Regions from separate parts of the Streptomyces dengpaensis genome, predicted to be linked through region 2. Evidence: predicted binding sites of a transcription regulator. Region 2 holds the regulator's gene; each other region holds the start of a gene.
What was found. The regulator HrcA, encoded in region 2, represses chaperone genes, less so after heat shock. The targets are predictions, from matches to a motif close to TTNGCACTCNGNNNNNCNGAGTGCNAA.
Positions count from the first base shown of each region.

Region 1 (10,304 bases), 1.1 Mb from region 2:
ATCAGCGCCGACATCAAGAAGCAGATCGCCAAGGCAGTGACCCCGGCCGGCAGCCCGACCGGCATCTTCAGCTCACTCCAGCTCACGGCGACGGCGGCGGACAGCGCGAGCTAGCACTGTCGGTGGGTGAAGCTACGGTGCTGTCCATGGAAGAGCTCCCTGCGAGGGAACGGGCGATCCTCGCCATGGAACGCCGTGGCTTCTCCGGCCCCGGCGCCAAGGAGCGCGCGATACGCGAACAGCTGGGCCTGGCCCCGGTCCGCTACTACCAGCTCCTCAACGCCCTCCTGGACGACCCCCGGGCGTTGGCCTTCGACCCGGTGACGGTGAACCGCCTGCGCCGGGTGAGGGAGGCGCGGCGGGGAGAACGGTGAGGTCACCAGCCGAACATTTTTCGCCCCCGCCGCCCCTACCCGTCCCGAACCTGGGCCCGCGGCGGAGCCGCTGATGGATACAGGGCCCCAGACCCCGCTCCTCAAACGCCGGAGGGGCTAGTTCTTGCCGTGGATGCTGCCGCCCCCACGCCGATAGGGTCGGCACATGGGCAGCCACCCGGAATTCACGGACTCCTTGCCGACCCCCTCGACCCCGGCCGGCCGCGACGGCCTCGACGCCATCCTCACGCACCCCACCAGGGCCGTGATCGCGCTCGACTTCGACGGGACACTCGCCTCGATCGTCCCCGACCCCGAGCAGGCCCGCGCCCACCCGGACGCGGTCCCCGCACTCGCGGCCCTCGCCCCGAAGGTGGCGAGCGTCGCCGTGATCACCGGCCGCCCGGCCGGCGTAGCGGTCCGCCACGGCGGCTTCGCGGGCGTCCCGGGCCTGGAGCACCTGGTCGTTCTCGGCCACTACGGCGCCGAACGCTGGGACGCGGTGAGCTCAACGGTCACCGCCCCCGCCCCGGACCCCGGCGTCGCCGCCGTCCGCGCCGAACTGCCCGGGTTCCTGGACAGGATCGGCGCGTGGCAGGGCACCTGGATCGAGGAGAAGGGCCGGGCCGTCGCCGTCCACACCCGCCGCGCGACGAACCCGCAGGCGGCGTTCGACGCCCTGCGCGATCCCCTCACCGGCCTGGCCGCCCGGTACGGGCTGATCGTCGAGCCGGGCCGCATGGTCCTGGAACTGCGCCCGCCGGGCACGGACAAGGGCGTGGCACTCCTCGAGTACGTCCGCGAAATCGGCGCCGAATCCGTCCTCTACGCCGGCGACGACCTGGGCGACCTCCCCGCCTTCGCCGCCGTCGACAAACTCCGCTCCGACGGCATCCCGGGCCTCCTCGTCTGCAGCGGCAGCTCAGAGGTAGCCGAACTGGCCGACCGCTCCGACCTGGTGGTCGACGGCCCACCCGGAGTCGTACAGCTACTGTCCACCCTGGCAGCCCAACTGAACTGACCGGCGTCTCCCGGTGCCCGGGGTGGCGGCACCTGCCCGCTGCGGGGTGGTGATGTTTTTCGCCCCCGCCGCCCCTACCCTCCCCCACTCTCGGCTTTGCTCGAGCGGGGGGACCCCCATCGTCCCTGGGGGCTGCCGCCCCCAGGCCCCCGCTTCGGCCTGAACGGCCTCGTCCTCAAACGCCGGACGGGCTGGATGGTGCACCCGCCCACGCACGGAAGGGGCCGTGCCGTGCCGGTACATCACATGCCCGTCGCTTACGTCCGGATCTGGAAACGGCTCCCTACAGGCCACCGTCTGATTCAGCGGCGACGGGCGGATGTACCGGCACGGCACGACCCCGACCCACCCACCGGCGGAAAGCGACCCCCGAACAGGCGCCCCCGCCAGCTCACCGCTCCAGTTCCCGCAGCTGATCCAGAAACCACTGCGCCGGAGGCAGCGCCGTACCCGCCGCAGCAAGCCGCTTGGACCGTTCGGCCCGCTCGTGCGGCGGCATCGACAGCGCCTCGTGGAGTGCCCGCGCGGTCCCGATCACGTCGTACGGGTTCACCGTGATCGCATCCTCGCCCAGCTCCTCGTACGCCCCCGCCTCCCGCGAGAGCACCAGCGCGCACCCCTCGTCGGAGACGACCGGCACCTCCTTGGCGACGAGGTTCATACCGTCACGGATGGGGTTGACGAGGGCCACGTCGGCGAGCCGGTACGCGGCGAGCGAGCGCGCGAAGTCGTCCTTGACGTGGAGGATGACCGGGGTCCAACCCGGCGTCCCGTACTCGGAGTTGATCTCATCGGTGACCCGCCGCACCTCGGCCGTGTAGTCCCGGTACACCGCGAGGTCCTGCCGCGACGGGTACGCGAAGGCGAGATGCACGACGTGCCCGCGCCGCGACGGCTGGTCCTTCAGCAGCTGCCGGTAGGCGAGCAGCCCGCGCACGATGTTCTTCGACAGCTCGGTCCGGTCGACCCGGACGATGGTCTTGCGGCCAGGCCCGATCTCCTCGCGCAGCGCGGCCATCCGCGCGCCCACGTCCGCCTCGCGCGAGCGCCGCCGCAGGAAGTCCGCGTCCGCGCCGAGCCCGTGCACGCCGACCCGGGTGTCACCGAGCCCGCCGACCAGCTCCTCGCAGCAATCGGTGAACGCGTCCGCCCAGCGATGGGTGAGGAAGCCGAGCCGGTCCGCGCCCAGCATCCCGCGCAGCACCTGCTCGGCGATGTCGTCCGGCAGCATCCGGAAGTAGTCCACCGGCGCCCACGGCGTGTGCGAGAAGTGCCCGATCCGCAGATCGGGGCGGAGCACACGCAGCATCCCGGGGACGAGGGTCAGGTGATAGTCCTGCACGACGACCACGGCACCCGGCGCCGCGTCGTCGGCCAGCGCCTGCGCGAACGCGCGGTTGTACGCCTCGTACGACGCCCACTGGCGCCGGAACTCCGCGTCGAAGACCGGCTCCCGCGGCGTCTGGTACAGCATGTGGTGGACGAACCACAGCACGGAGTTCGCGATGCCGTTGTACGCGTCGGCGAAGACCGTCTCGTCGATGTCCAGCATGCGTACGCCGGCCTCGCCGACCCCGCGCCGCACCGCCTCGCGGTCCCCGACGCCGAGCGCGGAGCACACCCAGAGGGCGCCCGCGTCCGGCCCGATGGCGGAGAGACCGGAGACCAGACCGCCGCCGCCGCGCTTGGCGGCCAGCTCGCCGTCTGCTCGCAGCTCGTAGGAGACCGGGCCGCGGTTGGAGGCGACAAGAATCCGATGGGCGCCGTGGGTGGAAGCCATGCCTCGAAACCTAGCCTTGTGCCGAAACGCTCAAACGTTCCCGTCGGCCGTTCGCGAGTTGTATGCGATCGGCGTACCGATGGCGGGGATCGCGCAGTTCGCCGAGCCCCTCCGGGCGCTCCAGTGCGCTCCGGTTACGCGGCCCTCCGCTTTACATACTCGACGATTTCGGTCATCGGCGGACGTTCCTCCGTGTCCACCGAGTGCGTACGCGGCTCGAAACCGTCGTCGCCCCGCTCGAACTGGGTGAGCGCCGGGCGGACCAGGTGCCCGCGGGCCAGCCGCAGCTGCGCGGTGCGGTAGATCGCGGCGGCCATCCGGCCGAGCGCCTGCCCGTCCTGGTGGCGGTGCTTGCGGACGCCGACATCGACCTGGGCGAGCGCGTCCAGGCCCACCAGGTGCAGGGCGTCGACGAGCATGCCCAGCTCGACGCCGTACCCGACGGGGAACGGCAGTTGCTCGAGGAGGGAGCGGCGGGCCGCGTACTCGCCGCCCAGCGGCTGGACGAAGCCCGCCAGCTGCGGCCAGTGCATGTTCAGCAGTGGGCGCGCCATGAGTTCGGTGACCCGGCCGCCCTGCCCCGCGGCGGAGCCGAGCGGCCGGTCGTACATGGCCTTGACCAGGTCCACGCCCGGGTCGGTGAGCAGCGGGCCCACGATCCCGGAGACGAAGTCGGACGAGAACTCCCTGAGGTCCGCGTCGATGAAGCAGATGATGTCCCCGCTCGTCACGAGCAGCGACCGCCACAGGACCTCGCCCTTGCCGGGCACGACCGGTATCCGCGGCAGGATCTCGTCGCGGTGCACGACGCGCGCGCCCGCGGCGGCGGCGACCTCTGAGGTGCGGTCCGTCGAGCCCGAGTCGACGACGACGATCTCGTCGACGAGGGGCACCTGTTGCATCAGGTCGCGGCGGATGACCGCCACGATCTCGCCGACCGTCTCCTCCTCGTTGAGCGCGGGCAGTACGACACTGACCGTCGACCCTGTGGTGCGTTTGGCGGCCATGAGCTTGTGGAGCGGGCGATCGGTCTTGGACCAGGAGCGTGTGCTCAGCCAGCGCTCGACTTCTTTCAGCACAGTCCGGGGCTCCTCACTATCTGATCACACACTCTCATCAGTGTGCCCGCAGCGTCAGCGGGAGGTTGGTGGAAGCCGTCTCGCGGTGCGGACGGCTATCTCAACTGTCCTGGCCTTCGGTTACAGTCTTGAACAACGCGCATGACCATCGCATGTCCTCGGTCATCCGCGCTTGATCGCGTTCAAGCGTTCAACAACCGAATACCGCTCATCCAGAGGGGCAGAGGGATACGGCCCGATGAAGCCCCGGCAACCCTCCAGCCGGTCTCGTACGACCGCTTACGTCTGAGTACGACTACGTCGTCGTCGCGAGGCTCCCGGCTAGGGAAGGTGCCAAATCCGTCTCACGGCGAAGTGCGTCGTGAGGAAGATGAGGAGAAAGGGCCTCGCCTCCATGGCAGCGCAGACAGTTGCAAGCACCACGAACTCCGCGCCCCTCACCGACTCCGCGGCTTCCGCGAACTCCGTAGCCGCCGTTGACGCAGACGCCGTTGATCTCGGCCCCGCCGCCGCGCTTTCCTGCCGCGAGTGCGGGCACCGCGTCCCGCTCGGCCCGGTTTTCGCCTGCGAGGAGTGTTTCGGCCCGCTGGAGATCGCGTACGACTTCTCTGCCTACGAAACCGAAGAACTCCGCAAGCGCATCGAAGCGGGCCCGGCGAACATCTGGCGTTACGCGCCTCTCCTGCCCGTCCCCGCGGACGTCGCCGGCAAGCCGAACATCAACCCGGGCTGGACCAAGCTCGTCAAGGCCGACAACCTGGCGGCCGCGCTGGGCGTCGAGCCCGGCAAGCTCTTCGTCAAGGACGACTCCGGCAACCCGACGCACTCCTTCAAGGACCGCGTGGTCGCCCAGGCGCTGGAAGCCGCGCGCGCCTTCGGCTTCACCACCCTCTCCTGCTCCTCCACCGGCAACCTGGCCGGCGCGGTGGGTGCCGCCGCCGCCCGTGCCGGCTTCCGCTCCTGTGTGTTCATCCCGCACGACCTGGAGCAGGGCAAGGTCGTCATGGCCGCGGTCTATGGCGGTGAACTCGTCGGCATCGAGGGCAACTACGACGACGTGAACCGCTTCTGCTCCGAGCTGATCGGCGACCCGGCCGGCGAGGGCTGGGGCTTCGTCAACGTCAACCTCCGTCCGTACTACGCGGAGGGCTCCAAGACCCTGGCGTACGAGATCTGCGAGCAGCTCGGCTGGCGGCTCCCCGACCAGCTGGTCGTGCCGATCGCCTCCGGCTCCCAGCTCACGAAGATCGACAAGGGTCTGCGGGAGCTGATCGAGCTCGGCCTCGTCGAGGACAAGCCGTACAAGATCTTCGGCGCGCAGGCCGAGGGATGCTCGCCGGTGTCCGCCGCCTACAAGGCCGGGCACGACGTCGTACGGCCGCAGAAGCCGGACACCATCGCCAAGTCGCTCGCCATCGGCAACCCGGCCGACGGGCCGTACGTGCTCGACATCGCTCGGCGCACGGGCGGGGCGGTGGAGGATGTCGACGACGAGCAGATCGTCGACGCGATCAAGCTGCTCGCGCGCACCGAGGGCATCTTCGCGGAGACCGCGGGCGGCGTGACCGTCGGTGTCACACGCAAGCTGATCGAGAACGGTCTGCTCGACCCGGCCCTGACCACGGTCGTGCTGAACACCGGCGACGGCCTCAAGACCCTGGACGCGGTGGCCTCGGACACCGGCCTGACCGCGACCATCCGCCCGAACCTCGACTCCTTCCGAGAGGCTGGCCTCGCATCATGAGTGTTTCCGTCCGCATCCCCACCATCCTGCGCACCTACACCGGCGGCAAGGCCGAGGTGAGCGCCGAGGGCACGACCCTCGCCGAGGTCATCGCCGACCTGGAGCAGAACCACACGGGCATCGCCGCGCGCGTCCTGGACGACCAGGGCAAGCTGCGCCGCTTCGTCAACGTGTACGTCAACGACGACGACGTGCGATTCGAGCAGGGCCTGCAGACGGTGACGCCGGACGGCGCGGGCGTGTCGATCATCCCGGCCGTCGCGGGCGGCTGAACCGTCACCCAGGGTGAGATTGTTACCGTAGGTAACGCATATCACCGAGAGTTCATCGAATTGCCCCCTCCGTGAGAGAAACGGAGGGGGCAATTCTGCATGGTTGAGCGCGGTAGAGTTGGGGAACCTGCTTCGCCTTTCCCGCGGTTTCATGCCAGGCGCATATGAGTACCGGCCCGGCATCCGACAAGAAGTAGCCAAAGTGCCCCACCTTTTTAAGCCGTTTACGGCATTTACGGGGCCCGACTTGCCCTGAATCTTCGCGAATTCTCCCTATATTCCCGATCGGTCGCGCCCAGAATTCTCGTCCGATTGACCTGTTGCAGACGGCAGTTGGACAGATACATTCAGCCGCGGTCGACGCGTTCCGGCGCACACCCCCAACCGTTGGGGGGTGAGGTCTGACCCGGGTCCGCGAAGTGCGGTCCTGTGCAAGGGCCAGTAATAGGGGAGTTAGGCATGGCTCAGGGCACCGTCAAGTGGTTCAACGCGGAGAAGGGGTACGGCTTCATCGCGGTCGACGGTGGTGCGGATGTTTTCGTCCACTACAGCGCGATTCAGATGGACGGCTACCGCACCCTGGAAGAGGGCCAGCGGGTCGAGTTCGAGATCTCGCAGGGCCAGAAGGGGCCGCAGGCGGACATGGTCCGGCTGGCGGCCGGCTGAAGCACGCGCCGACTGACTGTTCGACGTGACGAAGGGCCCGTACCTCGATGGGGGTACGGGCCCTTCGGTCTTCCCGCGGTCACCTGTGCCCCCGCGCCCCCGCGCCCGTTCGCGCCCCCGAGTTCACCTTGGTATCGACGCGAGCCGCTTGCACTCGCATGGGTCGAGTGCTAATCATTGGCGTTAGCACTCTGATGGTGAGAGTGACAACGAGGACCGGGTCGGTGAGGCCCGCGGACCGGGTGGGGCAAGGAACCACGAGGTCGGCAGGCCGTCCGTCGCGGGCGCGGGCGCGGTCCTGGAGATTCCACCCCAGTCCGGGAGGACCACTTCACATGGCCAAGATCATCGCGTTCGACGAGGAGGCGCGGCGAGGCCTCGAGCGCGGCATGAACCAGCTCGCGGACGCCGTCAAGGTGACGCTCGGCCCCAAGGGCCGCAACGTCGTCCTCGAGAAGAAGTGGGGCGCCCCCACGATCACCAACGATGGCGTGTCCATCGCCAAGGAGATCGAGCTCGAGGACCCGTACGAGAAGATCGGCGCCGAGCTGGTCAAGGAAGTCGCCAAGAAGACGGACGACGTCGCCGGTGACGGTACGACCACCGCGACCGTTCTCGCCCAGGCCCTGGTCAAGGAAGGCCTGCGCAACGTCGCCGCCGGTGCCAACCCGATGGCCCTGAAGCGCGGTATCGAGAAGGCCGTCGAGGCTGTCTCCGGTGCCCTGCTCGAGCAGGCGAAGGACGTCGAGACCAAGGAGCAGATCGCCTCCACGGCCTCCATCTCGGCCGCCGACACCCAGATCGGCGACCTCATCGCCGAGGCGATGGACAAGGTCGGCAAGGAAGGCGTCATCACCGTCGAGGAGTCCCAGACCTTCGGTCTGGAGCTGGAGCTCACCGAGGGTATGCGCTTCGACAAGGGCTACATCTCGGCGTACTTCGCCACCGACATGGAGCGTATGGAGGCCGTCCTCGACGACCCGTACATCCTGATCGCCAACTCGAAGATCTCGAACGTCAAGGACCTGCTCCCGCTCCTGGAGAAGGTCATGCAGGGTGGTAAGCCGCTGCTGATCATCGCCGAGGACGTCGAGGGCGAGGCCCTGTCGACCCTGGTCGTCAACAAGATCCGTGGCACCTTCAAGTCCGTCGCCGTCAAGGCCCCGGGCTTTGGTGACCGCCGCAAGGCCATGCTCGGCGACATCGCCATCCTCACGGGCGGCGAGGTCATCTCCGAGGAGGTCGGCCTCAAGCTGGAGAACGCGGGTCTGGACCTGCTGGGCCGCGCCCGCAAGGTCGTCATCACCAAGGACGAGACCACGATCGTCGACGGCGCCGGCTCCGCCGACCAGGTCGCCGGTCGCGTGAACCAGATCCGCACCGAGATCGACAACAGCGACTCGGACTACGACCGCGAGAAGCTCCAGGAGCGTCTGGCGAAGCTGGCCGGCGGCGTGGCCGTCATCAAGGCCGGTGCCGCCACCGAGGTCGAGCTCAAGGAGCGCAAGCACCGCATCGAGGACGCCGTTCGCAACGCGAAGGCCGCCGTCGAGGAGGGCATCGTCGCCGGTGGTGGCGTGGCCCTCATCCAGGCGTCCTCCGTCTTCGACAAGCTCGAGGTCGACGGTGACGAGGCGACCGGCGCCAACGCCGTGAAGCTCGCCCTGGAGGCCCCGCTCAAGCAGATCGCCGTCAACGGTGGTCTCGAGGGTGGCGTCGTCGTCGAGAAGGTGCGCAACCTGGCCGTCGGCCACGGTCTGAACGCCGCGACCGGCGAATACGTCGACATGATCGCCGAGGGCATCATCGACCCGGCGAAGGTGACTCGCTCTGCCCTGCAGAACGCCGCCTCCATCGCCGCGCTGTTCCTCACCACCGAGGCCGTCATCGCCGACAAGCCGGAGAAGGCCGCCGCGGCCGCTCCGGGCGGCATGCCGGGCGGTGACATGGACTTCTGATCGACCTGGCGGTTGGTCAACGTCCTTTCGTTCCGAGGGCGGCACTCCCTGTTCGACAGGGGGTGCCGCCCTCGGGCGTGTCCGGGTTCGCAGGACAGGGAGTCGCCCTCGGGCGTGTCCGGCGTCACACGGTGGCATGCGCGGGGCGCGGAATGCGGGGCACCGCACCGGCGGTTGTATTTGTTTCAGAGCATGCACCAATGCGCCTGCACATACTCGCCGGTTTATCCCCCACACTTATGAGGAGTCCCTACGTGACCGCCACCACGCCCGCCGCCGCCTCGCGCGCGGCGGAGATCCTGTCCCGCCCGACCGCGATCAACGGCCTCACCGTTCCGAACCGGATCGCGATGGCCCCGATGACCCGCCAGTTCTCCCCGGGCGGCATCCCCGGCGAGGACGTGGTGTCGTACTACTCCCGCCGCAGCGCCGCGGGCGTCGGCCTGGTCATCACCGAGGGCACGTACGTCGGCCACGAGTCGGCCGGGCAGAGCGACCGCGTCCCGCGCTTCCACGGCGAGGAGCAGCTGGCCGGCTGGGCGAAGGTCGCCGAGGCCGTGCACGCGGCGGGCGGCACGATCATGCCGCAGCTGTGGCACGTCGGCATGGTCCGCAAGGCCGGCGAGCCGCCGTTCGCGGACGCCCCCGCCGTCGGCCCGTCCGGCCTGGTCACCGAGGGCGCCGAGCCCACCGGCAAGGCCATGACCCAGCAGGACCTGGACGACGTCATCGCCGCGTTCGCCGATGCCGCTGCCGCCGCCGAGCGCATCGGCTTCGACGGCGTCGAACTCCATGGTGCCCACGGCTACCTCGTCGACCAGTTCCTGTGGGCGGGTACCAACCGCCGCACCGATGCGTACGGCGGCGACCCGGTCGCCCGTACCAAGTTCGCGGCGGAGATCGTGGCCGCGGTGCGCGCGGCGGTCTCCCCCGAATTCCCGGTCCTCTTCCGCTACTCGCAGTGGAAGCAGCAGGACTACGACGCCCGCCTCGCCGAGACGCCGGAGGAGCTGGAGGCGATCCTCACCCCGCTCGCCGCGGCCGGGGTGGACGCCTTCCACGCCTCCACGCGCCGCTACTGGCTCCCCGAGTTCGACGGCTCCGACCTCAACCTGGCCGGCTGGACGAAGAAGCTGACGGGCAAGCCCAGCATCACGGTCGGCTCGGTCGGCCTCGACGGCGACTTCATCAAGGCCTTCGCGGGCGAGGGCGCCGCGGCGGCCAACATCGACAACCTCCTGGACCGCCTGGAGAGCGACGAGTTCGACCTGGTCGCCGTCGGCCGCGCGCTGCTTCAGGACCCGCAGTGGGCGGCGAAGGTCCTGGCCGGACGCTTCGAGGACCTGGCGGCATACGACGCGTCGGCGCTGCGGACGCTGAGCTGACCTCTGACCTGGACTGGGCTGGTCT
Region 1 is NZ_CP026652.1:4,774,079-4,784,382, forward strand. Features, by position in the region: gene C4B68_RS22190 (ABC transporter substrate-binding protein) at 1-114, shown strand, start outside; gene C4B68_RS22195 (DUF3263 domain-containing protein) at 147-374, shown strand; gene otsB (trehalose-phosphatase) at 541-1,395, shown strand; gene C4B68_RS22205 (alpha,alpha-trehalose-phosphate synthase (UDP-forming)) at 1,787-3,175, opposite strand; gene C4B68_RS22210 (glucosyl-3-phosphoglycerate synthase) at 3,310-4,254, opposite strand; SAM riboswitch class I at 4,460-4,631, shown strand; gene thrC (threonine synthase) at 4,649-5,998, shown strand; gene C4B68_RS22220 (MoaD/ThiS family protein) at 5,995-6,270, shown strand; gene C4B68_RS22225 (cold-shock protein) at 6,730-6,936, shown strand; gene groL (chaperonin GroEL) at 7,272-8,894, shown strand; gene C4B68_RS22235 (NADH:flavin oxidoreductase) at 9,149-10,279, shown strand.
Region 1: a site for HrcA is predicted at 7,120-7,146, ahead of groL (chaperonin GroEL). Genes of this name have one in related genera too.

Region 2 (10,304 bases):
GGGCGTGGCACGGGAGGCGCCGAGCACGCCGCGCACCGGGTGGCGCAGCCACAGCACCCCGTCCTTGGCGGCCCGCAGCGTCGAGTAGCGGGCGGCCTCGACGGGGAACGGCACGATGCGGTCGGCGAGCCCGTCCAGGTCGATCCGGGTCGCGGGCGCGCCCTCGCTGTCGGGCGTCTCGTCCTTGTCGGGCGCCTCGAAGGGGCGGCCGTGCCGCTGCGGCCCGAAGGGGGACGGCGTGGTCGCGGCCAGCGTGATCAGGTACGGCCGGGAGCCGCCCACGAACGCCAGGTCGAAGACGTGCTCGTCGTAGACGGGGTCGAAGGAGCGCGCCGACAGGAAGGCGAGGTGCTTGCCGTCGAGCGTGAACGCGGGCGCATAGTCCCGGAACCGGAGCGGGGTCGCCTCGGTCACCGAGAGGTCGGTGGTGTTGGCCAGCTTGAGCTGGCGCAGCGGGCGCGGCCCGGGGTGCGACCAGGCCAGCCACGCCGAGTCGGGCGAGAAGACGAGGCCGGTGATCTCCCCGTCCTCGCTGCGGTCGACCTCGCGCACCTCGCCGCTCTCCCGCTCGACGAGCAGCACGCGTCCGTCGTGCGAGGCGACGGCGGCGCGGCTGCCGTCGGGCGCCATGGCGAGGCCGAGTACCCGTCCGAGCTGCCCGGCGGCGAGCCTGCGCGGGGTCGCTCCGGGGGCGACGCCCGTGGCCGGGGCGAACTCGAGGGCGTCGTCGCCCTCGGCGTCGGTCACCCACACCACGTGCTCCTCGCCGTCGGCGCGGAAGGTGCGGGGCAGCCGGGCGCGTACGCCGGGCTCGGCGGCGAGGGCGCGGGCCGGGCCCGAACGGTGGGTGACCCAGTGGACGGCGCCGCGCACGGAGAGCGCGCTGCCGCGTCCGGTGTGGTCGGGCACGCCGGCCGAGAACCAGCGCGACGCGTTCACCGGGTGCGGCTGCTGGTCGACGCGCTGCCCGCCGAGCCGGAGGTCCAGCCGGCGCGGCTCGGCGCCCTCCAGGTCGTCGAGGAGCCACAGTTCGCCTGCGGACGCGTACACGACCCGCGTGCCGTCGCTCGCCGCGTGCCGGGCGTAGAAACCTCCCCCACTCTCGGCTTCTCCCCCACTCTCGGCTTCGCTCGAGCGGGGAGACCCCCATGAGCGGGAGGTGCCCCCACCCGGCGTGTGCCGACGCAGGTCCGACCCGTCGGCGAGGGAGGAGTAGAGCGCGCCGACGCCCTCGTGATCCGACAGGAAGGCGATGCGCTCCCCCACCCACACAGGGTATTCGAGGTTCCCGTCGAGCTCTTCATGCAGCCGTACGAACTCCCCGGCGCCTTCCCCGTCGCGGACGCCCCTGTCGATCCACAGCTTCCCCGCCGTACCGCCGCGGTACCGCTTCCACCACGCGGCCTCGCGCCCCATGGGAGCGGACAGCAGGACGACACCGGGGCCGCCGTGGGCGACGTCGCCGACAGGACCGTACGGAAGGGTCGTCGCGGGACCGCCGTCGAGCGGGACGGCCCGCGCCCAGCTTCGCCTGAGGCTCGCCTGCCCCTGGGCGCTGAGCGCGAGGACCTGCCCGTCCGGGGTCCAGCCGCGCACCTGGGTCTTCGCACTGCCCCAGTACGTCAGCCGCTGGGACGGTCCGCCCTCCAGGGAGGCGGCGTGCACCTCGGGCGCCCCGTCTCGCGTCGACGTCCAGGCGACGGTCATGCCGTCCGGGGAGATGCGCGGATGGTTCACCGGGGTGTTGTCGGCGCTGATCCGCCAGGCCCGGCCGCCGCCGTCGAGCGGGGCGGCCCAGACGTCGTCCTCGGCGGTGAAGACGACCAACTCGCCGTGCAGATGCGGAAACCGGAGGTACGCGGAGGGTGCGGACTCTGTCACCCGATCACCCTAAGCAGCGAAAGCGCCCGCCGACAGGGGTTTCGATCACTTGATCCGGGTCCGGCCGGGCCGGTCGTCTGCCCCGGGCGTCTTGCCCCCGGCCCCTTGTGCCCTGCGGGTCACTTGCTCTGAGTCACTTGCCCTGGGACGGCCAGCACGTGGGATCGCCCTTGCACCACATCGTCTTCGTCACGGTGACGGTGACGGTGGGGTCGGGCTGTCCGTTCGTGGGCTGGTACGAGATCGGCGGGGTGGGGGTGTTCGTGGATTCGCAGTTGCCCAGGCCGTTCACGTGGAACCACTCCTTGCCGCCGACCGTGGCGACGAGGTCCCCGCGCACGCACGCGCCGTCGACGGCGCGGGTGACCTTGCCCTTGACGGTGATGTCCTGCCCGTCGTCGGTCTCTCCCTGGCAGTCGACGGAGGCGACGGTGTTCTCGGTCGGCGAGTGCGTCTTGCCCGGCGTATAGGCCTTGTTGTCCCCGTCGTAGGACGCCGTGCAGCTGAGCCAGCGCACGTTCGCGTGCTGCCGTTCGAGTTCCTTGGTCGCGGTCTGGTCGGTCGTGTAGGCGACCGTGGCGGAACTCAGCCCGTTCGGATCACAGGCGACGACTCCGCCCACGACGACCACCGCAAGGCCGGCCACGGCTGCCGTCCGCTGTGTCCGCGGACGGCCCCAAACCCACTTCAATGCCCCCATGGAGGGCATCCTGCCACTGTCCCGGGCGACGCGATAGGGCGTATACGGCCACTCCTCGGCTCACCCGCCACAATCGAGTCCCTCGCCCAACTGAGCATGCCCCGGAGGCCCGTTGCCCCACTCGCGGATCCGCCCCCGCCGGAACACCCCCCGGCTCCTGCCCGCACCGCGCCCCTCCGACGACGCCCCTCAGGGCTCCGACCCGGCGGCGGACCTGGCAGCCGGACCTCCGGCGCCGCGAGGACATCCAACTCCTGCCCGCGGAAAACCCGGAGACCAGGAGGTGTCCCGCCGCATAGCCTGGCGTGGTGGGCAACGACCGCAGGCTGCGCAGGCTCGTCGTGGACGAGCAGACGACCTACTTCTGGAGCTACCGCCAGAAGCGCGGCCGCGACGGCGTCTGGCGTGACGCCCTCACGCTGTACCGCGACGGCACCCGCACGCGTTTCGTCTTCCACGCGGGCGAGGCGGGCTCGGGCCGGTACACGTCCGAAGGCGGCTATTGGATGGAGGGCTGCCTGGCGGACGGCCGCGGCAACCTGCTCAACCTGCGTGAACCCGGCGTCGTACGCGCCCTGGTCGACGAGGCCGGGCGCCGCGGACTGCTGACGGGCGCTGGGGAGCTGGACGGCTGGGAGCTGTTCCGGGCGGTCGTCGTCAGCCGCTCAGCAGCAGCCACTGCTGGAGTTCCACCAGGTTCCCCTCCGGGTCCTTGAGGTGGGCGACCCGCATGCGGTCGGTCAGGAGCACCGGGCCGTGCAGCACGGTCGCGCCACGCGAGGTGATCTGCTCGCAGTACGCGTCCAGGTCGTCCACCCGCAGCACCACCAGGGAGCGGTGCCCGGTCGCCGACTCACCCAGTTCACCCAGGACTTCGGCCATCGCCGCCCGGTCCTGCAGGGCGATGCCCGCCGAGCCGGCGGCGGGGCTGAACTTCTCGTACGGCCCCTCGGTCGCCCCCGACTGGGGCTTGAGGCCCAGGACTTCGCCGTAGAAGCGGTAGCACGCGGCGAAGTCCGAGACGAGCAGCCGTACTTGGGCGAGTTCCACGGCGATTCCCCGTCAGTACCAGCGGCCGGTACGGGCCAGCAGCAGCGCCGTCGCCACGGTCCCGGCGGTCGACGTACGCAGCACCGTGCGCCCCAGGTGGAACGTCCGCGCGCCCGCTTCGGTGAACAGCCGAACCTCCTCGGGGGAGATCCCGCCCTCTGGGCCGACCACCAGGACAATCTCCCCGGACGCGGGGAGTTCGGCCGTCGCGAACGGCTCGGTCCCCAGCTCCGTGTCCTCGTGCAGCACCGCCGCGAGGTCCGCTGTGGCGAGAAGTGCGGCAACCTGCTTGGTCGTCATCGCGTCCGCGATCTCCGGGAAGCGGACCCGACGGGACTGCTTGCCGGCTTCCCGCGCCGTGGCCCGCCACTTGGCGAGCGCCTTCAGGCCCCGCTCGCCCTTCCACTGCGTGATGCAGCGGGAGGCGGCCCAGGGGACGATCGCGTCGACGCCGGTCTCGGTCATCGTCTCGACGGCGAGTTCGCCCCGGTCGCCCTTGGGCAGGGCCTGGACGACGGTGATACGGGGGGACTCCTCCGGCTCCTCCGACACCGCGTGCACGTCGACGATCAGCCGGTCCTTGCCCTCGGTGCCGACCACCTCGCACTCGGCCCAGCGCCCCGCGCCGTCCGTGAGGACGACACTCTCCCCGGGCCGCAGCCGCTTCACGGAGACGGCGTGCCGCCCCTCGGGGCCGTCGAGGACGTAGCGTGCGCCGGCGCCCGCGTTGAAGTGTTCGGCCACGAACACCGGTGCCGTCATCGGACCGCACCCCCGTCCTGTCCCGGGGTCTCTGACAACGCTGTCGTCAACGCCGTCCGTGCGGCGAGGAGTTCGGTGTTCAGTACCTCAACCAGCTGCCCCGCGGGCAGTTCGCGCGCCATGCGGTGGCCCTGCCCGGCCCACAGCGCCATGCCCTGCGCGTCGCCCGCCGCGGCGGCCGCCTTGCGCAGCGGGGAGGTGAGGTGGTGGATCTCGGGGTACGCGGCGGGCGCGTACGGGCCGTGCTCGCGCAGGAAGCGGTTGACCAATCCGCGCGCCGGGCGGCCGGAGAACGCGCGCGTCAGCTCCGTACGGACGAAGAGGGGGTTGGTCAGCGCCTGCTTGTGCACGGCGTTGGCGCCGGACTCGGGGGTGGCGAGGAAAGCGGTGCCGAGCTGGGCGGCGTTCGCGCCCGCGGCGAGGGCCGCGGCGATCTGGCTGCCGCGCATGATGCCGCCGGCGGCGACGATCGGGATCTGCACGGTCTCGCGGACCTGTGCGATCAGCGAGAGCAGTCCGATGCCGGTGCCGTCCGTCTCCGGGTTGTCGCGGTGGGTGCCCTGGTGGCCGCCCGCCTCGACGCCCTGCGCGATGACCGCGTCGGCGCCCGCCCGCTCCACGGCGAGGGCCTCCTCGGCGGTGGTCGCGGTGACGAGGGTGAAGGTGCCCGCGCGACGCAGCGAGAGCAGGACGTCCCGGGTGGGGACGCCGAAGTGGAAGGAGACCACCGGCACCGGGTTGTCGAGGAGGACGGCGAGCTTGGCGTCGTATCCGTCGTCCCGGCCGCTGTCGGGGTCGCCGAGCTCGGTCTCGTACCAGGCGGCCTCACCGGCGAGCTGGCTGGCGTACACCTGGACGGTCGCGGCGTCCGCGAACTCGGGCTGCGGCATGAACACATTGACCCCGAAGGGGCGGCCCGTCAGCCCCCGCACCTGCTTGATCTCCTGGTACATGCCGTCGGCGGTCTTGTACCCGGCAGCGAGGAAACCGAGCCCACCGGCCTCGGACACGGCCGCCGCGAGCCGCGGCACGGAGACGCCGCCCGCCATGGGGGCCTGCACGATCGGGTAGGGGAAGAGATCGGTCAGTGCGGAGGACATGACGGCATGTTGTCACGTCCTCCGCACAGGACCGAATCCACCCTGGCACCAGCCCGTCCGGCGTTTGAGGACGAGCGCGAAGCGCGATGAGGGGGTCTGGGGGCGGAGCCCCCAGGTACGGGACGGGCAGCGACGGAGGGGGCGGAAAACCCTCCCCAGCGCCCCCTCAGTGCCTCGTCAGCGACCGTTGAACGCATCCTTCAGCCGCGAGAACAGCCCCTGCTGCCCCGGCTGGAACTGCCCGGTGGGCCGCTCCTCGCCCCGCAGCTTCGCCAGCTCCCGCAGCAACCGCTCCTGCTCGGGATCGAGCTTGGTCGGCGTCATGACCTCGACATGCACGATGAGGTCACCGCGGCCACCGCCCCGCAGGTGCGTGACACCGCGCCCGTGCAGCGGAATCGACTGCCCGGACTGCGTACCGGGCCGGATGTCGACCTCCTCCAGCCCGTCGAGCGTCTCCAGCGGCACCTTGGTACCCAGCGTCGCCGCGGTCATCGGAATGGTGACCGTGCAGTGCAGATCGTCCCCGCGCCGCTGGAACACGGCGTGCGGCAGCTCATGGATCTCGACGTAGAGGTCACCGGCGGGACCGCCACCGGGCCCGACCTCGCCCTCACCCGCGAGCTGGATCCGCGTGCCGTTGTCGACACCGGCCGGGATCTTGACCGTCAGCGTGCGACGCGACCGGACCCGGCCGTCGCCCGCGCACTCGGGGCACGGAGTCGGGACCACGGTCCCGAAGCCCTGGCACTGCGGACAGGGCCGCGAGGTCATGACCTGACCGAGGAAGGACCGGGTGACCTGGGACACCTCACCGCGGCCGCGGCACATGTCACAGGTCTGCGCGGAGGTCCCCGGCGCCGCACCCTCGCCGTTGCAGCTGTTGCAGACGACGGCCGTGTCGACCTGGATGTCCTTCGTGGTGCCGAAGGCCGCCTCGTCCAGGTCGATCTCGAGCCTGATCATGGCGTCCTGGCCACGCCGCGTACGCGACCGGGGGCCGCGCTGCGACGCCGTACCGAAGAAGGCGTCCATGATGTCCGAGAAGTTCCCGAAGCCGCCGGCGCCGAAGCCGCCCGCGCCCGCTCCCGCGCCGCCCGACTGGGACAGCGGGTCGCCGCCGAGGTCGTAGACCTGCTTCTTCTGCGGGTCCGACAACACCTCGTACGCGGCGTTGATCTCCTTGAACCGCTCCTGCGTCTTCGGATCGGGATTGACGTCCGGGTGCAGCTCGCGCGCGAGCCTCCGGAACGCCTTCTTGATCTCGTCCTGGGATGCGTCGCGGCGCACGCCGAGTACGGCGTAGTAGTCCGTGGCCACTTAGGACTCCGCCAGGATCTGTCCGACGTACCGTGCCACCGCTCGTACCGCTCCCATCGTTCCCGGGTAATCCATGCGGGTCGGTCCGACCACGCCGAGTTTGGCTACTGCCTCGCCGCCCGAACCGTAGCCGACCGAGACCACGGACGTGGAGTTGAGTCCCTCATACGCGTTCTCATGACCGATCTTTACCGTCATGCCCGAATCCCCGGCCTCGCCAAGCAACTTGAGGAGCACGACCTGCTCTTCGAGGGCTTCGAGCACCGGACGGATGGTGAGAGGGAAGTCATGTCCGAAACGGGTGAGATTGGCGGTGCCGCCGATCATCAGCCGCTCCTCGGTCTCCTCGACGAGTGTCTCCAGCAGGGTGGAGAGCACCGTCGCGACCGTACCCCGGTCCTCCGCATCGAAACTGTCCGGCAGATCCTGCACCAGCTGCGGGACGTCCGTGAAGCGGCGGCCGGTGATCCTGCTGTTGAGCCGGGCCCGCAGATCCGCGAGCGACGTCTCGCCGAACGGCGCCGGGCAGTCGATCATGCGCTGCTCGACCCGGCCGGTGTCCGTGATCAGCACCAGCATCAGGCGCGCGGGGGCCAGCGACAGCAGCTCCACGTGCCGCACGGTCGAGCGCGTCAGCGAGGGGTACTGCACGACGGCGACCTGCCGCGTGAGCTGCGCGAGCAGCCGTACGGTCCGCGCCACGACGTCATCGAGGTCGACGGCGCCGTCGAGGAAGTTCTGAATGGCCCGCCGCTCCGGCGCCGTCATCGGCTTGACGCCCGCGAGCTTGTCGACGAAGAGCCGGTAGCCCTTGTCGGTGGGGATGCGCCCGGCGCTGGTGTGCGGCTGGGCGATGTAGCCCTCGTCCTCCAGCGCGGCCATGTCGTTGCGGACGGTCGCCGGGGAGACGCCGAGCCGGTGCCGCTCGGTGAGCGCCTTGGAACCGACCGGCTCCTCGGTGCCCACGTAGTCCTGGACGATGGCGCGCAGCACTTCGAGCCTGCGTTCACTGAGCATCGCGCACACCTCCAGATGTCTTCCCGTGGTCCCCGTGGACTGCCGGCCTGGCACTCAGCGCACGCGAGTGCCAGCGTTTCCCGGCCAGTGTACGGCGGTGAGGTATGGCCCCGGCAAGGGCGGGCCTGCGAAGTCGTTCCCCGCACCCTGTCACGGCTAGCGTCGGCGTATGAGCGTGACTTGGGAAGAGCTGGGGTGGGAAATGCTGGCACCCCGGGTCGGGCGGCGACGGCTTCCGGTGTGGGACTGCACGGCCGGGCTCGTGGTGGGCGAAGGCGCGGCCCTGATGATCGACGCGGGGTCGAGCCTGGCGGAGGGCGCGCGCCTCAGGACCGAGACACGACGGCTCCTCGGCGGCGGCCGCCGCGTGACGCACCTCGCACTCACGCACCCGCACTTCGACCATGTCTTCGGCGCCGCGGCGTTCGCGGGGGTGGAGGTGTTCGGGGCGGTCGGTCTGGACGCGGTCCTCGCGTACGAGCGCGAGCGCGAGGCGCTGCGCGCGGACGCCGTACGCAACGGTCTGGACCCGCGGGACGCGGCGGAGGCCGCGGACCTCCTGGTGCGCCCCCGCCACTTGGTGTGCGGCGAGTGGACCCTCGACCTCGGCGGCGGTGTCCAGGTCCTGCTGGCGAACGTGGGCCCGGCCCACACGGCCCACGACCTGGCGATCCTGGTCTCCGGCACACCGGACTCTCCCGAGGTCGTCTTCTGCGGTGACCTCGTGGAGGAGTCGGGCGAACCGCAGGCGGGTCCGGACGCCGTTCCCTCCCACTGGCCGGTCGCCCTGGACCGGCTGCTCGATCTGGGAGGGGAGAACGCGGTGTACGTGCCGGGGCACGGGGCCGCGGTGAATGCGGCGTTTGTCCACGCCCAGCGGGACGCGCTGGCGGCCCGTTTCGGCGTGTCGTAGGAGTCGTACGACGTCAGGGCCGCGCTTCTCCTATCGTCATCCGAATGCGCCAGTACTCTCCGGACATGACCCCGCCGTGGAAGAAGCCCCGGGCCGTGCCCGAGGTCCCCGCGGACCCCGGCCTGGTGGTCGAGGAGCCCGGCACCGGCTTCTGCGGCGCGGTGATCCGCTGCGAGGCGGGCACGGTGACCCTGGAGGACCGCTTCGGCAAGCACCGGGTGTTCCCGCTGGAGCCGCGCGGCTTCCTCCTGGAGGGCGGGGTGGTGACCCTGGTCCGCCCGTCTGCCGCTCCGGTACGGCCCTCGCGTACCGCCTCGGGTTCCGTCGCCGTACCGGGCGGGCGGGCCCGGGTGGCGCGGGCCGGGCGGATCTACGTGGAGGGCCGCCACGACGCCGAACTGGTCGAGAAGGTCTGGGGCGACGACCTGCGCATCGAGGGCGTCGTCGTGGAGTACCTGGAGGGCATCGACGACCTCCCGTCGATCGTCGCGGACTTCGCGCCGGGGCCGGACGCCCGGCTTGGCGTCCTGGTGGACCACCTGGTCCCCGGCACCAAGGAATCGCGGATCGCGGAGTCGGTGACGAGCGAGCACGCGCTGGTCCTCGGCCACCCGTACATCGACATCTGGGAGGCGGTGAAGCCGTCGTCCCTGGGCATCGCGGAGTGGCCGCGCGTGCCGCGCGGGCAGGACTGGAAGAAGGGGGTGTGCCGGGCCCTGGGGTGGCCGGAAAACACCGGTGCGGCGTGGCGGCACATTCTGTCGCGGGTGCGGTCTTACAAGGACCTGGAGCCGGAACTACTGGGCCGGGTGGAGGAGTTGATCGACTTCGTCACGGACAGCGCTGGGGCCTGACTCCCGCACAATCCCGAGTGATCAGTCCACCAGGTCCCTGACCACGGCGTCCGCCAGCAGCCGCCCCCGCAGGGTGAGCACCGCACGCCCCTCCTCGTACGGCCCCGCTTCGAGCAGACCGTCGGCCACTGCCCGGCGTGAGGCCGCCAGGCCGTCCGCGTGGAGCAGGGACAGCGGCGCCCCCTCGCGCAGCCGCAGCTCCAGCAGGATGCGCTCCACCCGGCGGTCCTCGTCGGAGAGGAGTTCGCGGCCCGCGCCCGGGGAACGGCCGGAGGCCAGCGCCGCCGCGTACGCCCCCGGGTGCTTCACGTTCCACCAGCGCACGCCGCCGACGTGGCTGTGGGCGCCGGGGCCCGCTCCCCACCAGTCGGCGCCGCGCCAGTAGAGCTCGTTGTGCAGGCAGCGGCCGGATTCCGACGTGGCCCAGTTGGAGACCTCGTACCAGTCGAAGCCCGCCGCCGACATCACCTCGTCGGCGATCAGGTACCGGTCCGCGTGGACGTCGTCGTCCGTCATCGGGACCTCACCGCGGCGGATGCGGCGGGCGAGCTGTGTGCCCTCCTCGACGATCAGGGCGTACGCGGAGATGTGGTCGGGCCCGGCGCCGAGGGCCGCGTCCAGGGACGCGCGCCAGTCGTCGTCCGACTCCCCCGGCGTGCCGTAGATCAGGTCGAGGTTCACGTGCTCGAAGCCCGCCGCGCGGGCCT
Region 2 is NZ_CP026652.1:5,837,201-5,847,504, reverse strand. Features, by position in the region: gene C4B68_RS27055 (S41 family peptidase) at 1-1,881, opposite strand, end outside; gene C4B68_RS27050 (hypothetical protein) at 2,015-2,581, opposite strand; gene C4B68_RS27045 (hypothetical protein) at 2,890-3,297, shown strand; gene C4B68_RS27040 (VOC family protein) at 3,239-3,631, opposite strand; gene C4B68_RS27035 (16S rRNA (uracil(1498)-N(3))-methyltransferase) at 3,644-4,393, opposite strand; gene C4B68_RS27030 (nitronate monooxygenase) at 4,390-5,493, opposite strand; gene dnaJ (molecular chaperone DnaJ) at 5,671-6,813, opposite strand; gene hrcA (heat-inducible transcriptional repressor HrcA) at 6,814-7,830, opposite strand; gene C4B68_RS27015 (MBL fold metallo-hydrolase) at 8,000-8,743, shown strand; gene C4B68_RS27010 (DUF3097 domain-containing protein) at 8,788-9,597, shown strand; gene hemW (radical SAM family heme chaperone HemW) at 9,619-10,304, opposite strand, start outside.

Region 3 (10,304 bases), 840 kb from region 2:
CGGCCCGGTTCGGTCCTGCGCAGTATGTCGAAGATGTGCGGGTCGAGAACGTAGCGCCCGATGATCGCGTAGTTGCTGGGCGCGTCCGCCGCGTCCGGCTTCTCGACCAGGCCGGTCACCTTCACCAGGTCGCCCTCGTCGGTGGGCTCGACGGCGGCACACCCGTAGAGGTGGATCTGCTCGGGCGCGACCTCCATGAGAGCGATGACACTGCCGCCGCACTGCTCCTGGACCTCGACCATGCGGGCGAGCAGGGGGTCGCGCGGGTCGATCAGGTCGTCGCCGAGGAGGACGGCGAAGGGCTCGTGACCGACGTGCGGGGCCGCGCACAGGACGGCGTGCCCGAGGCCCTTGGGGTCGCCCTGGCGCACATAGTGCATGGTCGCTAGGTCGCTGGATTCCTGGACCTTGGCGAGGCGGCCGGCATCGCCCTTCTTCTGGAGGGCCGATTCGAGCTCGTAGTTGCGGTCGAAGTGGTCCTCGAGGGGGCGCTTGTTGCGTCCCGTGATCATGAGGACGTCGTCAAGACCCGCCGACACGGCCTCTTCGACCACGTACTGGATCGCCGGCTTGTCGACGACCGGCAGCATCTCCTTGGGAGTGGCTTTGGTGGCCGGCAGGAACCGGGTGCCGAGGCCCGCTGCGGGAATGACAGCCTTACTGATCCTGGGGTGTGACTCAGTCATGTCCGCAACCATATCCGGTGGCTATGTGCGGAATCTGTGGCTCCGGTTAATACGTTCTCATATGAGCGCATTGAGAAGGATACAGGAGCAACTGATGAGTCACGTCGGACGTGAATCCGAGCCTGGCAAGCGAATGTTGCGGCGAGGATTCCTCTCGGTGAGGAACGGGTTGACGGCCGATGACGTGCGGGAAACGGCCGCGGCTCTCGCGGCACGTGCCCTCGGGCTGCCCGAGCTGGCGCACGCGCGCACGGTGGCGGCGTACGTCTCCGTGGGGAGTGAGCCCGGCACCCTCGCGCTGCTGGACGCACTCCTCGCGCGCGGGGTACGCGTGCTGCTGCCGGTCCTGATGGCGGACAACGATCTGGACTGGGGTGCGTACGCGGGACCGGGCTCCCTCGTGCGCGTCCAACACGGCGGAAAGATGGCCCTCTTGGAGCCCGCGGGCGAGCGGCTGGGGCCGGAGGCCATCCTGGACGCCGACGCCGTCCTGCTGCCCGGTCTGGCCGTCGACGCCCGCGGCATGCGCCTGGGACGCGGCGGGGGCTCGTACGACCGCGTACTGGCCCGTCTGGAGCGCGCGGGGGCCGATCCGGCGCTGGTGGTGCTCCTGTACGACACGGAGGTCGTGGAGCGGGTGCCCGAGGAGGCGCACGACCGGCCCGTCCACGCGGTGGTGACCCCCTCCGGCGTGCGCCGCTTCCGCTGACGCCCGCCCCGCAGACGCCGGCGCCTGCCCCACACACAGGAAGTGGCCCTCCACGCGCGCGTGGAGGGCCACTTTCACGAGGCCTCGCCTTCAGGGCCTCACGGTCGTCCCGGAGGACCGCCGGAGCGTCACGGCTTCAGGAGCAGTGTGTCGCGCGTCTTCTCGTCGACCGCCTTCTCCGAGAAGGCCCATGGCAGCAGTTCGCCCTTGACCCACTTGTCCGTCTGGTCGATGTAGTGGGCGTTGTAGGCGTGCCCGGAGGCGCCGGAGAGGTTGATCCACCGGGATTTGTCGAGGTCCCCGAGGTTGACGACCATCCGCATGGACGGCACCCAGACCACTCCGTAGCCGCCCGCCGCGTTCCAGCCGGTCGCGTTGACGGTCGCCTCGCCGCCGCTGAGCTTCCAGGGGCCGCGGTTGAGCATGTACTGCAGGGCACCGGGGCCTTCGGTGCCCAGGGTCTGGTTCTTCAGGAACAAGCGGTGCAGCCGGCCCCAGCTCCAGGTGTCGATGTCCTTGCCGAGCTTGGCGGTCAGCTCCCAGCGCGCGTCCTTCATGGCCCGCGCGAACAGCTCGTCACGGGTGTCGGTCGCCTTGTCGAGGCGCGTCCTGGGCGCCGACCACCAGTCGTTGCCCTGGTCGTCGATGATCTTGCGGATGACCTCGAACCAGCGGTCGCCGCCGTCCGGCTGCGCCTGGTCCGCGTCTCGCTGGCCGCACTCGCGCACCCTCTGGTCCTCGTCCGCGGGGCCGGTGGTGTCGACCCGGTCGACCCACAGGCACTGGCCCGTGACCCGCAGCTCCTTGGGCAGCTTGTTGCCGAAGGCGAGCTTGAGGATGTTGCGCCAGGTCGCGTTGAAGTACGCGGCCGCCGCCGAGTCGGCGTCCTGGGTGTAGTCCCAGCCCTCGAGGAGCTTCTGCGCATCGCGGACGTCCTGGTCCGCGAAGTCGATCTTGAGCAGCTTGGGCACGATCAGCTTGGCGATCTCGCTGCTGTTGTCGAGCTGCATCTGGCGCATGTCGTCGGTCGAGATCTTGCCGCCGCCGTCGATCTTCGTCTTGATCAGATCGGCGATCCGCTGGCTGCGCGTGCCGTAGCCCCAGTCCGTGGTGAGCGTGTAGGGGTACTTGTTCTTGTCGACGGCGGCCTGGTTGGCCGTAACGATGTAGCCGCGCCCGGGGTCGTACTCGTAGGGCAGCTCGGCCTGCTTGATGTAGCCGGTCCACTTGTACTTGGAGTCCCAGCCCGGTGACGGGAGCGAGCCGTCGCCCTCGCCCCGCGTGGGGATCCTGCCGGGCAGCTGGTAGCCGATGTGGCCCTCGGTGTCGGCGTAGACCAGGTTCTGCGAGGGCACGTCGAAGGACGCGGAGGCCTTGCGGAACCCGGCCCAGTCCGACGCCTTGTCGATTTCGAAGACGGCGTCCATGGAGCTGCCCGGGTCCAGCGCGGTCCAGCGCAGCGAGATGCCGTAGCCGTCGCCGCGGTCGGGCGCCGCGGTGTCGACGGTGGCCTTCTTGCCGACCTTGACGAGTTCGTCGTCGCGGTCGGACAGCAGGGGCCCGTTGTTGGTCTCCCGGACGACGATCGTCTTGGACGGACCGCCCGCGACCTTGATCGTCTCCTTGCGGGACGTGAAGGGCACGACCTTGCCGTCGTACTGGTAGCCCTCGCCGGTGAGCTTCTCCAGGTAGAGGTCGGTGACGTCGACGCCCGAGTTGGTCAGGCCCCAGGCGATGTCCTGGTTGTGGCCGATGACCACTCCGGGCATGCCCGCGAAGGTGTACCCGGAGACGTCGTACTGGCACTTGGCGGAGACCGTGCGGCAGTGCAGGCCCATCTGGTACCAGACCGACGGCAGCGAGGGCGACAGGTGCGGGTCGTTGGCCAGCAGCGGCTTGCCGGTGATGGTGTGGTCGCCGTCGACCACCCAGGAGTTGGAGCCGATGCCGTCGCCGCTCACGCCGACGGCGGTGGGCAGGTCGTCGAGGACGTCGTAGAGCCCCGACAGCTGGCTCTGCAGGCCGGAGGACGCCGTGGTGTCGCCCGCGAGCCCCGTGCCCGCCGTGCCCTCCGTGCCCTCCGTGGACGCCGTGCCGGCGCTGCTCTGGGCGTACGACTCCGAGATGCTGTCGTACGCGCCCTCCTGGACGATCGTCCCGTTCCGGCTGTACGGGTACTCCGGGTACAGGTCGGCGATCTGCTTCGGGCCGAGACGGCTCGTCATCAGGGAGCGGTCGATCTCCTCCTGCATGTTGCCGCGCAGGTCCCACGCCATCGCCTTGAGCCAGGACACCGAGTCGACCGGGGTCCACTCCGCGGGCTTGTAGTCGTTGGAGAGACCGAGGGCCGCGTACTCCAGGGAGATGTCTTCGCCGTCCTTGTCCTTCAGGTAGGCGTTTACTCCCTTGGCGTACGCCTGGAGGTATTTCTTGGTGGAGGCCGACAGCTTGGTGTCGTACTCCTGCTTCGCGACCCGGTCCCAGCCCAGGGTGCGCAGGAACTCGTCGTTCTCGACCTGGCCCTTGCCGAACATCTCGGACAGCCGGCCCGAGGTCATGTGGCGGCGCACGTCCATCTCGTAGAACCGGTCCTGCGCCTGGACGAAGCCCTGCGCCATGAACAGGTCCTCGTCGGACGAGGCGTAGATCTGCGGGATGCCGTAGCCGTCGCGCTTGACGTCGACGGGGCCCGACAGGCCTTCGAGCTGAAGCGAGCCCTTGGTCTGCGGGAAGGAAGCGCGCACGGTGCTGATGCCCCAGTACGCGCCGGTGCCGACTCCCCCGAGGATGGCAAGAACCAGGACGATCAAGAACAGTCGGGCTTTGCGCCCCTTCTTCCTGCCGGACTTGCCGGGCTTTTGACCGGAAGAGGCGGTGGTGTTGGGGGGCATCGCTGTCCTTGCTGTCCTAACGCGAGCGGCAGGCGGTCCTGGAGTGCTGGAGCAACCATAGGCGCAGGGACAACCGCGCCTTGACGCGGAGTCCGGAACCCATACGGAGGAATGGTCGATCTTGCCCTCTGAAGCGTCAAGAAAGCGTCAAGAGTTAGGTAAGGTAACGAAGTACTTGGAGTGATGTACCGGTTTCGGGTGTTCGGATCGACGTGCTCGGCTCCACTGCCCGCATTCGGATTGGCGAGAAGGGAACAGCCGCTGACTGTCCACCACCTCAACCAGCTTCTGCTCGTGTGCGCGCTCGTCCTGCTCGTGGCCGTGGCAGCGGTCCGGATCTCGTCGCGCAGCGGGCTCCCCACGCTGCTCGTGTACCTGGGCATCGGCGTCGCCATGGGCCAGGACGGGATCGGCGGCATCCAATTCAACAACGCCGAGCTGACACAGGTCATCGGGTACGCGGCCCTGGTCGTGATCCTGGCCGAGGGCGGTCTGGGCACGAAGTGGAAGGAGATCAGGCCGGCCCTTCCCGCCGCCTGCTCCATGGCGCTGGTCGGTGTCGCGGTGAGCGTCGGAGTCACGGCCGCGGCGGCCCACTACCTGGTCGGACTCGAGTGGCGGCAGGCGCTCATCGTCGGGGCGGTGGTGTCCTCGACGGACGCGGCGGCGGTCTTCTCGGTCCTGCGGAAAATCCCCCTCCCCGCGCGCGTGACGGGCGTCCTGGAGGCCGAATCGGGCTTCAACGACGCTCCGGTGGTCATCCTCGTCGCCACCTTCTCCGCGGCGGGCCCTGTGGAGCACTGGTACACGCTGCTGGGCGAGATAGCCCTGGAGCTGGCCATCGGCGCGGCCATCGGCCTCGCGGTGGGCTGGCTCGGCGCGTTCGGGCTGCGGCACGTGGCGCTGCCCGCCTCCGGTCTGTATCCGATCGCCGTGATGGCGATCGCGGTCGTCGCGTACGCCGCCGGGGCGCTCGCCCACGGCAGCGGCTTCCTCGCCGTCTACCTCGCCTCGATGCTGCTCGGCAACGCGAAGCTGCCGCACTGGCCCGCCACACGCGGCTTCGCCGAAGGACTCGGCTGGATCGCCCAGATCGGCATGTTCGTGCTGCTCGGCCTGCTGGTCACGCCGCACGAGATGGGCGACGACATCTGGCCCGCCCTCGTCATCGGCCTGGCGCTGACCATGGTGGCGCGGCCGCTGAGCGTCTTCGTGAGCCTGCTGCCCTTCCGCATCCCGTGGCCGGAGCAGGCGCTGATGTCCTGGGCGGGACTGCGCGGCGCCGTGCCCATCATCCTGGCGACGATCCCGGTGGTGAGCGGCGTCGAGGAGAGCCGCCGGATCTTCAACATCGTCTTCGTCCTGGTCGCCGTCTACACCTTGATCCAGGGGCCCACGCTGCCCTGGCTGGCCCGGAAGCTGCGCCTGGGCGAGGCCGCGGAGGCCGCCGACCTGGGCATCGAATCGGCGCCCCTGGAGCGGCTGCGCGGCCATCTGCTGTCCGTCGCGATCCCCGAGGCGTCGCGTATGCACGGCGTCGAGGTGGGCGAGCTGCGGCTGCCCGCGGGCGCCGCCGTCACGCTCGTCGTACGCGAGGACAGGTCCTTCGTGCCGCTGCCCACCACCGTGCTGCGGCGCGGCGACGAACTGCTCGTGGTGGCCACCGACCCGGTCCGTGACGCGGCCGAGAAGCGGCTCCGCGCGGTGGGACAGGGCGGCAAGCTGGCCAGCTGGCTGGGCACGGTGGGCAACGGAACGGGACAGTAAACGCGACATTAAGGGGCGATGGGCATTCGCAGGCGAGCGCCGCCATGGTGCTCGTTTTCACAGGCTCCTGCGCCCGTGTCCCTGTACGATGAAGGCGCACCTTGATCGAACCAACTCTGTCTGACGCAGAGCTGGCGCGACCGTATGGCGGCCGCGGTGCCCTCGCAGTGGGCAGCCCGGTATCTACCGCAGTTCCGCGCAAGAGGACAGCTCTCGGCGCCCCCGCCCAAGGGGCCGCGCTACCAGGCGGCAGAAAGGCACGGGCCGTGGCATCCACGGTCACCTCCCGCCCTGGCTACGGACAGCTGCTGCGCACCCGCGGCGCCTGGACGTTCCTTCTTCCCGGCTTCGCCGCACGCCAGCCGTTCGCGATGCTGACCCTCTCCATCGTGCTGCTCGTGCGGCACACCACCGGCTCGTACGGGGCCGCCGGCGCCGTCGCCGCCGTCACCGGTGTCTCCATGGCGCTGTTCGCGCCCTTCACGGGACGTCTCGCCGACCGCTACGGACAGCGGGCCGTGCTGCTGCCCGGCGTCCTGGCGCACGCGCTGGCGGCCCTCTCCTTGACGGCGCTCGCGCTGGCGGACGCCCCCTTGTGGGCGCTGTTCGCCGCCGCCGTGCCGACCGGCGCCTCGGTGCCGCAGATCGGCCCCATGGTGCGTGCCCGCTGGGGCGTGAAGCTGCAGGGCTCGCCCCTGATGACCACCGCGGCCGCCTTCGAGTCCGTCACGGACGAACTGACCTTCGTGGTCGGCCCGCTGCTCGCCACGGCCCTGTGCACAACTGTGGACCCGGCCGCGGGCCTGCTGACCGAGGCCGCGCTGACGCTGGTCGGCGGCCTGCTGTTCGCCGCGCAGAAGAGCACACAGCCCTCCATCGCTGCCGACGGGCACGCGCGCGTGCGGCACGGTTCCGCTCTGCGGGTCCCCGGGGTGCGCGTTCTGATCGTGACCTTCCTGGGCATCGGCTCCGTTTTCGGCGGGATGCAGGTCTCCCTCGCCGCGTTCAGCGAGTCGGTCGGCGAACCGGAACTGAACGGCGTCCTGTACGGCATCTTCGCCGCGGGCAACATGCTCTCCGGCATCGTCTGCGGCGCCATCGCCTGGAAGGTGGCCCCGCAGCGACGGCTCGTCCTCGGGTACGTGGCCCTGGCGCTGACGGCCTCCGGGCTGTGGGCCGCCCACTCCGTGATCGTCCTCGGCGGAATCGGCCTGCTGGTCGGCATGTGCATCGCTCCGGCCCTGATCACCGGCTACACCCTGGTCGAGGGCCTGGTCCCGGCGGGCGCCCGCACCGAGGCCTTCACCTGGCTGACCGGCGCGGTCGCACTCGGCCAGGCGGCGGCCGTCACGGTCGCCGGACAGCTGGAGGACCGCCTCTGGGACGGCGCCGGGTTCCTGGTGCCGATGGCCGGTACGGCGCTGGCTCTGGCGACCCTGGTGACCCTGCGGTCCCGGCTGGTGCCGCAGGGCATGACCAGAGTGGTCGAGCAGGGCGCGGCCCGTCGCGAGCCTGTCTCTTCCGGCAAGATGTGACGTTTGTTTCTTTCGCTGTTCCTTTCACGGAATACGTCACTGTGACTCCGCCGCCGACGCGGCTTCTCACGTGGGCAGAGAAGGCCCTCACGCCGGGCAGGCCCTGCCCGCTGCCCGCGGGCAGGTGACGCGCGTTACTTCATTTGCTGGCGGCACGGGTTAGTATGGGCGATCGTTAGCACTCATTGAGTGAGAGTGCCAGGAGGAAGACAAGTGCCGACCTACCAGTACCAGTGCACCGAGTGCGGCGAGGGCCTCGAGGCGGTGCAGAAGTTCACCGACGACGCCCTGACCGAGTGCCCCAACTGCGGTGGCCGCCTGAAGAAGGTGTTCTCGGCCGTCGGCATTGTCTTCAAGGGCTCCGGCTTCTACCGCACGGACAGCCGCAGCTCCTCGTCCAGCAGCTCGTCGGCGTCGTCCAAGGCGTCAGCCTCTTCTTCGTCGTCGACGTCCTCGTCGTCTTCGTCGCCTTCGTCGTCTTCGGACGCGAAGTCGTCGGGCACCGGCTCGGCCGGCAGTTCCGCCGCGTAAGCCGCCTTCGAGGGACTCTTCTTACCGGACCCTGACGTCGTACGACGTCAGGGTCTTCGGCGTTCGCGGCCCGGCTAGGGTGCGGTCCATGGCGAACATGGAGAACCCACGGATCCCGGACGGGGATCGGACGACGGCCAGGGCCGAGATCGGTGTCATCGGCGGCTCGGGCTTCTACTCTTTCCTCGACGACGTCACCGAGATACAGGTGGACACCCCCTACGGACCGCCCAGCGACTCCCTTTTCCTCGGCGAGATCGCCGGGCGGCGGGTCGCCTTCCTCCCCCGGCACGGCCGCGGCCACCATCTGCCGCCGCACCGCATCAACTACCGGGCCAACCTTTGGGCGCTGCGCTCCCTCGGCGCACGCCAGATCCTCGGACCCTGCGCGGTGGGCGGACTGCGGCCGGAGTACGGGCCGGGGACGCTGCTCGTGCCGGACCAGGTGGTGGACCGTACGAAGGCGCGGACCCAGACGTACTTCGACGGGCTGCCGCTGCCGGACGGAACGGTGCCGAACGTGGTGCATGTGTCGCTGGCCGACCCGTACTGCCCCGTCGGGCGCAAGGTCGCCCTCGAAGCGGCACGCGGGCGGGACTGGGAGCCGGTGGACGGCGGCACGCTCGTCGTCGTCGAGGGGCCGCGGTTCTCCACGCGCGCCGAATCGCTCTGGCACCAGGCGCAGGGCTGGTCGGTGGTGGGCATGACCGGCCACCCCGAGGCGGCGCTCGCCCGTGAACTGGAGCTCTGCTACACGTCGTTGACCCTCGTCACCGACCTCGACGCGGGCGCCGAGACCGGCGAGGGTGTCTCGCACGACGACGTGCTGAAGGTGTTCGCGGCGAATGTGGACCGACTGCGGGACGTGCTGTTCGACGCGGTCGCGGGGCTGCCGGCGAACGAGACGCGGGACTGTCTGTGCACGACGGCGCTGGGTGGGATGGATCCGGGGTTTGAGCTGCCGTGATGGTTGCTGTGGCGGGTTGATGTGACGGCTGCTGTGCAGGTTGCCTCGACGGCTGCTGTGCCGGTTGGTGCGATGGCTGCTGTGCCGGTTGGTGCGGCCGTTGCTGTGCCGGCTGTTGTGGCGGTTGCTGTGCCGACGTCCGTCGCGGTGGCGGGCGAGCGGAGCGTCCCGTTCGGGTGATGGAGTTTTCCACAACTCGTCAGTAGTCCACGGGCTCCAGCGGGCTTCGTCGCGACGCCTCATCGTGGGATCGCAAACCGATCTCTCGTCGCAGGTGGTGGTCACCCATGGCACAGCTCTCCCCTCTCGCAGGCCCGCCCGGCACTCTCGTACGCCCGCCCGGCGCGGACACGCCTCCGACATGCGAGGTGCCGCACTTCGCTCCCGTACGCCTGCGCGGCGGGAGGTATCAGCTGCGGCGCCTCGCACGGCATCGACGGCGGGCCGTGGCCGCGGGGCTCGCGGTCACGGCGGCGGCCCTCGTGGCGGCGGGCCCTCGTGACGCCGAGCGGACGCGGGGGCATCCGACGGCCGCCTCCACAACCGCACCCTCTCCCGTACGCGAGCGGCGCGCTGTCAAGACGGTGATGGCGCCGGTGCGGATCTCCGACGGTGCCACCGTGCGGCTGTTGCGGCCAGGCGACCGGGTCGATGTCGTCGCGGCGGACAGTGGCGGCGCGGCGCGGGTGGTCGCGGCCGGGGCCCGGGTGACCGAGGTGCCGGACGTCAGCGCGACCGAGACCGGGGCGCTGGTCGTCCTCTCCGTCCCGCGGACGACGGCGGCACGGCTGGCCGGCGCGAGCGCCACCTCACAGCTGGCGGTGACGCTGTGCTGAATGGCGAATCGGCGTCAAGTTCCTCGATCGAGCTACGCAATTGGACAGTGCCGACAGACGCTGCCGTAGGTTGCTTAGCTGTTTGTTCCACAACCTGCGCAGAGGGGTCTCTTGGTGAGCGAGAAGAAGCAGCCCGGCGTCTGGGAGGGCTTCAAGGCCTTCCTGATGCGTGGCAACGTCGTCGATCTGGCCGTCGCGGTGGTCATCGGCGCGGCCTTCACCAACATCGTCAACTCGGTGGTCAAGGGCATCATCAACCCGCTGGTGGGTGCCATCGGCACGAAGGACCTCGACAGCTACAGCTCCTGCCTCAAGGGCCCCTGCACCGGCAGCGGCGACACCGCGACAGGTGTCCGGATTATGTGGGGCTCGGTGCTGGGCG
Region 3 is NZ_CP026652.1:4,995,723-5,006,026, reverse strand. Features, by position in the region: gene galU (UTP--glucose-1-phosphate uridylyltransferase GalU) at 1-686, opposite strand, end outside; gene C4B68_RS23220 (5-formyltetrahydrofolate cyclo-ligase) at 781-1,395, shown strand; gene C4B68_RS23215 (penicillin acylase family protein) at 1,524-4,286, opposite strand; gene C4B68_RS23210 (potassium/proton antiporter) at 4,470-6,053, shown strand; gene C4B68_RS23200 (MFS transporter) at 6,320-7,588, shown strand; gene C4B68_RS23195 (FmdB family zinc ribbon protein) at 7,802-8,119, shown strand; gene C4B68_RS23190 (S-methyl-5'-thioadenosine phosphorylase) at 8,208-9,086, shown strand; gene C4B68_RS23185 (hypothetical protein) at 9,374-9,922, shown strand; gene mscL (large conductance mechanosensitive channel protein MscL) at 10,037-10,304, shown strand, end outside.
Region 3: a site for HrcA is predicted at 7,764-7,790, ahead of C4B68_RS23195 (FmdB family zinc ribbon protein). Genes of this name have one in related genera too.